DNA from 2 places in the Alkaliphilus metalliredigens QYMF genome. Region 1 is predicted to be linked to the other one. Evidence: a T-box and tRNA genes for the amino acid it is inferred to sense, from the RefSeq annotation. Region 1 holds a T-box; the other holds one or more tRNA genes.
The links. A T-box is a leader RNA that pairs with one kind of tRNA and senses whether it is charged. The one in region 1 lies ahead of tyrS (tyrosine--tRNA ligase), so its partner is inferred to be a tRNA-Tyr.

Region 1 (4,169 bases):
TATTGTAGCCATGGCAAAAAAAATACCCATTGATATTGCTATTATTAGTGTGGATAAAGCCATGATTGGAACAGGGCCATCCGATGGTAAAGCTGTTGATACCAAAGGATTGGTAATCGCTGCTACGGATGCCATCGCTGCCGACGCAGTAGGGGCCAGGCTCTTGGGTTTTTTGCCCCAAGCCGTACAGTATCTATATGCCCTTCATCATGCTAAAGTAGGAGAGGCAGACCCTAAAAACATGACAATAAAAGGAATGACCCTAGAAGAGGCTGAAAAGCACTTTTCTAAGGCCGCATATGGTCAAGAAATTGTCTTAGATAAAAACAATCAAATTAAAGATATTCATGGTAATCAAGGCAAGTAAGACTACTTAAGAGAATAAACAATGGAAAAGGTGCCTGGTCCACAATGGCTAGATATAACACAACCGGCAGTTGTCATCAGAATTTCCTCAATGTCAAGGGTCTTCTCAAGTTCACTCTTTAAATACCCAGCATCTTTTGGGCAGAAAGAGTGATTAATGATCACCCTTTTAGGATTTAACTTCTCTTGGTCTGCATAAATCCTATCTAGCATGGCTTTGATAAGACGCTCTCTTTTGCCACGAACTTTTTGATCTAACAAGATCTTACCACCATCTACCTTAAGTATCGGTCTAATCTTTAAGATACTACCGAAAAAATTTGAAGCAGCAGAGCATCGGCCACCCTTGTGAAGATAATCTAGAGAATCAACAGCAAAATAAGTGGTCACCTTAGGGATCAAATGACGGATTTCAGTGGCAACTTCATGAAGAGGCTTTTCTGTTTTAACAAGATCCAAGGCTTCTATCACCAATAAGCCGATCCCAGCAGATAAATTAAGGGAATCAATCACTTCTATTCGACCCTCCGGGAATTCAGAGGCAGCAATTCGTGCATTTTGAATGGTTGATGAAAGCTTAGAAGAAAGCCCTATGTAGAGAATATCCATTCCTTGATCAATATAAGATTCAAATACATTACGAAAGTCTACGGGTGAGGGGGCAGCGGTTTTAGGAAGTGCCTTGGTGGCCTTAACCTTGTCATATAACACTGCGGGTGTCATGTCAATACCATCCCTGTATGTATGGTCATCAAAACTGATATATAAAGGGATGACCGGAATTTTCTCTTTTTCAAGGAGACTTAATGGTAAGTCACTGGTACTGTCTGTGATAATTTTAATCAGATTCATTTTTTCACCCCTATAAAATGTTTTGCTTTATACTCTATATTACTAAAGATCAAAGAAATATAAAAGTTTTTATGATAAAAAATAAAGAAATAATCCACTAGTAGATAGGCTAGTGGATTATTCGTTAGTTATGTCTGTAAAAAAAGATGATTGTACAGATAAAATGTTATACTAGTCTAACTTGATGATACACTTTTTTTCCTTTTTTAATCATGAGGGTGTCATCTTCTAAAAAACTGCTTTGGTTGATGACTGCTTCAATTTCTACTATTTTTTCATCATTTATCGAAATGCCACCCTGTTGTACCAGGCGTCGACCTTCACCGCGAGATGAAGCCAGTTGGAGTTTTGTAAGTAGGGTTAAGACATCAATGCCATCAATAAACTCGGATTTTGGTAGTTCCGTAGAGGGAAAAGAACCTCCTAAGGCACCCTTGCTAAACAAGGCTCTAGCAGCCTCTTGGGCCCTGCGAGCCTCCTCTTCTCCATGAACTAAAGAAGTGACTTCAAAGGCTAATGTTTCCTTGGCTTGATTGATCTCAGATCCTTCTAAAGTAGCCAGTCGATTGATTTCTTCCATAGATAGAAATGTCAGTAGACATAGGCACTTTCGAACATCTGCATCGCCTACATTACGCCAGTACTGGTAAAAATCAAAGGGAGAGGTTTTATTGGGATCTAACCAAATCGCACCGGATTCAGTTTTACCCATTTTCTTTCCTTCGCTGGTGGTGAGCAGTGTGAAGGTCATACCATAGGCTGATTCTCCCTCGACACGGCGGATTAAATCCGTTCCAGCAATGATATTAGACCACTGGTCATCTCCACCTAGCTGAAGACGACAATTGTGTCTTCTGAAGAGTTCTAGGAAATCATAGGATTGCATGATCATGTAGTTAAACTCTAAAAAGGAAAGTCCCTTCTCCATACGACTTTTAAAGCATTCAGCCGTAAGCATACGATTGACAGAAAAATGCTTTCCGATCTCTCGGATAAATGGAATGTAATTTAAACTCATCAGCCAATCTGCATTGTTAACGGTTATTCCTTTGTTTTCACTAAAATCTAAAAATCGTTTGGTTTGCTCCATGAAGCAGTCAACATTATGCTGAATGGTTTCTGGAGTCATCATTTTACGCATATCTGTTTTGCCTGAGGGATCTCCGATCATGGCAGTACCGCCACCGGCTAAAAAGATAGGTATGTGACCAGCCTTTTGCATATGAGACATGACCATAAGCTGTAAAAAATGACCTACGTGTAGACTATCGGCTGTGGGGTCAAATCCCACATAGAAGGTAATCGGTTCCTTCCCCAGAAGCTGTTGAATTTCATCTTCATGTGTGGCTTGTGCAATAAAGCCTCTTTCCTTTAAGATATCAAATACATTTGACATGTGATAACCTCCCTAATCAGTAATCAGAACTTTCCTACCATATAAAAAAGGACCCTTCTTATCCTAGAGCTAAGGACGAGAGGACCCGTGGTACCACCTTAATTTACATCATGTCTATGTGGGGCTCAAAACACAATGTCTTAAACCAATAACGGCTGGTAACCGTCGAAGCTTTCACTTCGAAACTCCAGAGTGTAATTCATCCTGCCATGTGCTGCAAACCTTTCACCAACCGGATTGCTCTCTAAATTGTAACCATGGGGACTACTGAGTTCTTTCATCGTTTGATTATTCATTGTCTATTATTTTTATCCTATATTATCACAAATATGCGTATAAAGGCAAGAAAGGAAAATAAAAAGCAAAAAACATTTTAGTTTTGGATATTTTGGGTAAGGTTAAGTTAGCGAAATCTTTTGTGCCGACAACTAATAAAGCTTTGAATTGATTGAAATATTCTGTATAATGAACGAAAAGTGTTAAATTATAAGGAGGTTTTTTGATGCTTAAAAAATTATTTATTCCAGGTCCCGTTACTGTTTCTGAAGATGTATTAGAAAAAATGGGGACACAAATGATTGGTCATCGAAGCAAGGATGCTTCTGTATTGCAGCGAAGTGTTTCTGATAAAATGCGTCAACTGATGTACACAAAAAATGAAATATTGTTATCTACTTCCTCAGGTAGTGGATTAATGGAAGGTGCCATTCGATCTTGCACTCAAAAAAGAGCTGCAGTTTTTTCTGTGGGGGCATTTGGTGATCGTTGGTTTAAAATGGCTAAGGCCAATGGCGTTCCTGCAGATAAATTTTCTTCTGAGATGGGGCAACCCACCACACCAGAAATGGTAGAAGCAGCGCTATCAACAGGAAAATATGATTTAATTACAATAACCCATAATGAAACCTCTACAGGGGTCATGAACCCTGTGGCAGAGATCGCTGAAGTGATCAAAAGGTATCCAGATGTGATTTTTTGCCTTGATACAGTAAGTTCCTTGGCGGGAACAAAAATTCCCGTAGATGAATTAGGTGTGGATATTTGCATCGCATCAACACAAAAGTGTCTGGGACTCCCTCCAGGATTAGCGGTTTGTTCTTTCTCACAAAAGGCATTAGATGCTGCTCGGAAAGTGGAAAACAGAGGCTTGTATTTTGATCTCGTAGAACTATATGACTATATTCAAAAAAAGGATTATCAATATCCCTCCACTCCATCTATTTCTCATATGTATGCCTTAGATTATCAATTAACAAAAATTTTAGACGAAGGTCTAGACAAACGATTTGCTAGACATTTGGAAATGGCAAAATATGTTAGGGAATGGGCTGCGGAAAATTTTGCGTTATTACCAGAGGAAAAATATGCTTCTAACACCCTGACCACAATAAAGAATACCAAGGAAATCAGCATTAAGGATTTAAATGGTAAATTAGGTGAAAAGGGATATGCGATTTCAAATGGTTATGGTGATTTAAAGGATAAAACCTTCCGAATTGCCCATATGGCAGATACAACATTAGATGAAATCAAAGAATTATTAACAATAATTGAT
Region 2 (4,169 bases), 750 kb from region 1:
GTGATGGGGAGCGAAATATAAGTAGCGAACTGGTTGATTCCACACTGTCGAGAAAAGCCTCTATCGAGACTATAAAGTGCCCGTACCGCAAACCGACACAGGTGGGTGAGGAGAGAATCCTAAGACGATCGGGAGAACTATTGTTAAGGAACTCGGCAAAATGACCCCGTAACTTCGGGAGAAGGGGTGCCGGATTTGGTGAAGGATTTACTCCATAAGCCTTATCCGGCCGCAGAGAATAGGCCCAAGCGACTGTTTACCAAAAACATAGGTCTCTGCTAAGTCGAAAGACGAAGTATAGGGGCTGACGCCTGCCCGGTGCTGGAAGGTTAAGGGGACGTGTTAGCGCAAGCGAAGCACTGAACTTAAGCCCCAGTAAACGGCGGCCGTAACTATAACGGTCCTAAGGTAGCGAAATTCCTTGTCGGGTAAGTTCCGACCCGCACGAAAGGCGTAACGATTTGGGCACTGTCTCAACAATAGACCCGGTGAAATTGTAATACCAGTGAAGATGCTGGTTACCCGCGACAGGACGGAAAGACCCCGTGGAGCTTTACTGTAGCCTGACATTGGATTTTGGTACTATATGTACAGGATAGGTGGGAGACTTTGAAACTAGGACGCCAGTCTTGGTGGAGTCGACCTTGGGATACCACTCTTGTAGTACTGAAATTCTAACCATAGACCGTGAAACCGGTCTTGGGACACTGTCAGGTGGGCAGTTTGACTGGGGCGGTCGCCTCCCAAAAAGTAACGGAGGCGCCCAAAGGTTCCCTCAGCACGGTCGGAAATCGTGCGTAGAGTGCAAAGGCAAAAGGGAGCTTGATTGCGAGACATACAGGTCGAGCAAGGACGAAAGTCGGGCTTAGTGATCCGGTGGTTCCGAGTGGAAGGGCCATCGCTCAACGGATAAAAGCTACCCCGGGGATAACAGGCTTATCTCCCCCAAGAGTCCACATCGACGGGGAGGTTTGGCACCTCGATGTCGGCTCATCACATCCTGGGGCTGTAGTAGGTCCCAAGGGTTGGGCTGTTCGCCCATTAAAGTGGTACGCGAGCTGGGTTCAGAACGTCGTGAGACAGTTCGGTCCCTATCCGTCGCGGGCGCAGGAAATTTGAGAGGAGCTGTCCTTAGTACGAGAGGACCGGGATGGACATACCTCTGGTGTACCAGTTGTTCTGCCAAGAGCATCGCTGGGTAGCTACGTATGGAAGGGATAAGTGCTGAAGGCATCTAAGCACGAAGCCCCCCTCAAGATAAGATTTCCCATCTCGAAAGAGAGTAAGACCCCAGGAAGACTACCTGGTTGATAGGTTGGAGGTGTAAGTGCAGTAATGTACTCAGCTGACCAATACTAATAGGTCGAGGACTTGACCAAAAGAAATATCCATAACATTGTGTAGTTTTGAGAGAACTTAAGCAGCTGCCTGAAATCTATGATTTCATGGCAGTCGCTTAGTTAGAAACTTACGATTTTCTAACCTTGAATTAACTTCAAAGTAAAAGAAAGTCGAAAGTTTATAACTTCCTCTAAAAATACTTACTGAAGGTAAGTTAATATCGTGACTATAGCGAAGGGGTCACACCTGTTCCCATCCCGAACACAGAAGTTAAGCCCTTCAGCGCTGATGGTACTTGGCGGGCAGCTGCCTGGGAGAGTAGGTCGTCGCGATATTTTATTGTTCCTGGGTAGCTCAATGGTGGAGCATTCGGCTGTTAACCGACAGGTTGGAGGTTCGAGTCCTCTCCCAGGAGCCATATATGCCGAAGTGGCGGAACTGGCAGACGCACAGGACTTAAAATCCTGCGGTCCTTCAAGATCGTACCGGTTCGATTCCGGTCTTCGGCACCACTTTTTATTTACAACGCGGGGTGGAGCAACTGGTAGCTCGTCGGGCTCATAACCCGAAGGTCGTAGGTTCGAATCCTGCCCCCGCAACCATTACAAGGCCCCTTGGTCAAGCGGTCAAGACACCGCCCTTTCACGGCGGTAACAGGGGTTCGATTCCCCTAGGGGTCACCATTTTTATTCCCAGGGCGCATAGCTCAGCTGGGAGAGCACCTGCCTTACAAGCAGGGGGTCACAGGTTCGAGCCCTGTTGCGCCCACCATTTATAACCTAACTCGATTTACGTTTGTAGTAAATCGGTAGTAGGTTAAACGCAACATTCGCACCAAATTTGCACGACCAAAAGGGAGTGAACAAATTTGTGATGCGAGACTGCGAAAATAACGCGGCCTGGTAGTTCAGTTGGTTAGAATGCCAGCCTGTCACGCTGGAGGTCGAGGGTTCGAGTCCCTTCCAGGTCGCCATTTAAAATAATAAGCTGGTGTAGCTCAATTGGTAGAGCAGCTGATTTGTAATCAGCAGGTCGCGGGTTCGAATCCCATCACCAGCTCCATTTTCATAATCAGGAGGGGTTCCCGAGCGGCCAAAGGGGGCAGACTGTAAATCTGTTGTCAGCGACTTCGAAGGTTCGAATCCTTCTCCCTCCACCATTTAAATATAAGTAGATAACCCAAATCTATAATTGGGCGTTAGTCACTTAGTTAGCTGTACAGTAGCTAACATCCATTACAAATGCGGGTGTGGCGGAATTGGCAGACGCACTAGACTTAGGATCTAGCGGGCGACCGTGGGGGTTCAAGTCCCTCCACCCGCACCATTTTAAAACTAAATGAATAACAGATATGCGGAAGTGGCTCAGTGGTAGAGCATCGCCTTGCCAAGGCGAGGGTCGCGAGTTCAAATCTCGTCTTCCGCTCCATTTTGACCCATTAGCTCAGTCGGTAGAGCACCTGACTTTTAATCAGGGTGTCCCGCGTTCGAGTCGCGGATGGGTCACCATCAATTAAGGAGAGGTGTCCGAGCGGTTTAAGGAGCTAGTCTTGAAAACTAGTGATTCTGAAAGGGACCGTGGGTTCGAATCCCACCCTCTCCGCCATTAAAACAAAATATGGAGAAGTACTCAAGTAGGCTCAAGAGGACGGTTTGCTAAACCGTTAGGTCGTGTATGCGGCGCGCGGGTTCGAATCCCGCCTTCTCCGCCATTTTTTTAACCGGGTGTAGCGCAGTTTGGTAGCGCACATGGTTTGGGACCATGGGGTCGGGAGTTCGAATCTCTTCACCCGGACCAAATGAAAAAAATTGGGGCCTTTAGCTCAGTTGGTTAGAGCGTCCGGCTCATAACCGGCAGGTCCGGGGTTCGAATCCCTGAAGGCCCACCATATATATAATAAATAGAAGTACAGGGGTGTAGTTCAGTTGGTAGAACAGTGGTCTCCAAAACCACGTGTCGTGGGTTCAAATCCTGTCACCCCTGCCAATTCAACCGGGTGTAGCGCAGTTTGGTAGCGCACATGGTTTGGGACCATGGGGTCGGGAGTTCGAATCTCTTCACCCGGACCACAAGAGGGCTCATAGCTCAGCTGGTTAGAGCGCACGCCTGATAAGCGTGAGGTCGGTGGTTCGAGTCCACTTGAGCCCACCAATTAAATAAGCCCAGATAGCTCAGTCGGTAGAGCAGGGGACTGAAAATCCCCGTGTCGGTGGTTCGATTCCGCCTCTGGGCACCATCAAGTCTTTAGGTTTAATGAAATTCAGCGAAGCTGAGTACCACATCAAACTAAAGATTTGGAAAAATATAGCATAACGCGGGGTGGAGCAACTGGTAGCTCGTCGGGCTCATAACCCGAAGGTCGTAGGTTCGAATCCTGCCTCCGCAACCAAAAAATTACGTTGTTGCTATCGGATCACTTCATGTCGTACTCAATTTTAAGCACTATTTAAAATGATAAGTGCTCAAATATCTGGCGGCATAGCTCAGATGGCTAGAGCGTTCGGTTCATACCCGAAAGGTCACAGGTTCGACTCCTGTTGCCGCTACCATCTAAACAATGAACAATATGGATTATATAAAAATAAGCGGGTGTAGTTTAGTGGTAGAACTTCAGCCTTCCAAGCTGATCGCGAGGGTTCGATTCCCTCTACCCGCTCCATTATTTATTACATGTTGAATCTAACGATATAAAAAAGCTCTGTATTTTTATAATACAGAGCTTTTTTATATGGAAATGGTAATACTAATATCTAGTTTTAAACTACTTACCACAAAAAAATTGTTAAGGAATAAACTATAAATTTTTAAAATATTCAATTAAACTACTA

Region 2: it has a tRNA-Tyr gene. The T-box ahead of tyrS (tyrosine--tRNA ligase) is inferred to sense a tRNA for this amino acid. The anticodon was not compared.

The regions. Positions count from the first base shown of each region.
Region 1 covers NC_009633.1:3,699,373-3,703,541, reverse strand. The annotation lists gene AMET_RS17725 (DUF362 domain-containing protein) at 1-367, shown strand, start outside; gene AMET_RS17720 (DegV family protein) at 370-1,218, opposite strand; gene tyrS (tyrosine--tRNA ligase) at 1,385-2,614, opposite strand; T-box leader at 2,683-2,904, opposite strand; gene AMET_RS17710 (pyridoxal-phosphate-dependent aminotransferase family protein) at 3,117-4,169, shown strand, end outside.
Region 2 covers NC_009633.1:4,444,591-4,448,759, reverse strand. The annotation lists rRNA gene AMET_RS21525 (23S ribosomal RNA) at 1-1,379, shown strand, start outside; rRNA gene rrf (5S ribosomal RNA) at 1,560-1,676, shown strand; tRNA gene AMET_RS21515 (tRNA-Asn) at 1,685-1,759, shown strand; tRNA gene AMET_RS21510 (tRNA-Leu) at 1,765-1,853, shown strand; tRNA gene AMET_RS21505 (tRNA-Met) at 1,868-1,943, shown strand; tRNA gene AMET_RS21500 (tRNA-Glu) at 1,950-2,024, shown strand; tRNA gene AMET_RS21495 (tRNA-Val) at 2,037-2,112, shown strand; tRNA gene AMET_RS21490 (tRNA-Asp) at 2,238-2,314, shown strand; tRNA gene AMET_RS21485 (tRNA-Thr) at 2,328-2,403, shown strand; tRNA gene AMET_RS21480 (tRNA-Tyr) at 2,416-2,500, shown strand; tRNA gene AMET_RS21475 (tRNA-Leu) at 2,585-2,667, shown strand; tRNA gene AMET_RS21470 (tRNA-Gly) at 2,695-2,769, shown strand; tRNA gene AMET_RS21465 (tRNA-Lys) at 2,774-2,849, shown strand; tRNA gene AMET_RS21460 (tRNA-Ser) at 2,858-2,946, shown strand; tRNA gene AMET_RS21455 (tRNA-Ser) at 2,961-3,052, shown strand; tRNA gene AMET_RS21450 (tRNA-Pro) at 3,062-3,138, shown strand; tRNA gene AMET_RS21445 (tRNA-Ile) at 3,153-3,229, shown strand; tRNA gene AMET_RS21440 (tRNA-Trp) at 3,252-3,327, shown strand; tRNA gene AMET_RS21435 (tRNA-Pro) at 3,334-3,410, shown strand; tRNA gene AMET_RS21430 (tRNA-Ile) at 3,416-3,492, shown strand; tRNA gene AMET_RS21425 (tRNA-Phe) at 3,502-3,577, shown strand; tRNA gene AMET_RS21420 (tRNA-Met) at 3,655-3,730, shown strand; tRNA gene AMET_RS21415 (tRNA-Met) at 3,814-3,890, shown strand; tRNA gene AMET_RS21410 (tRNA-Gly) at 3,927-4,000, shown strand; gene AMET_RS21405 (potassium channel family protein) at 4,136-4,169, opposite strand, start outside.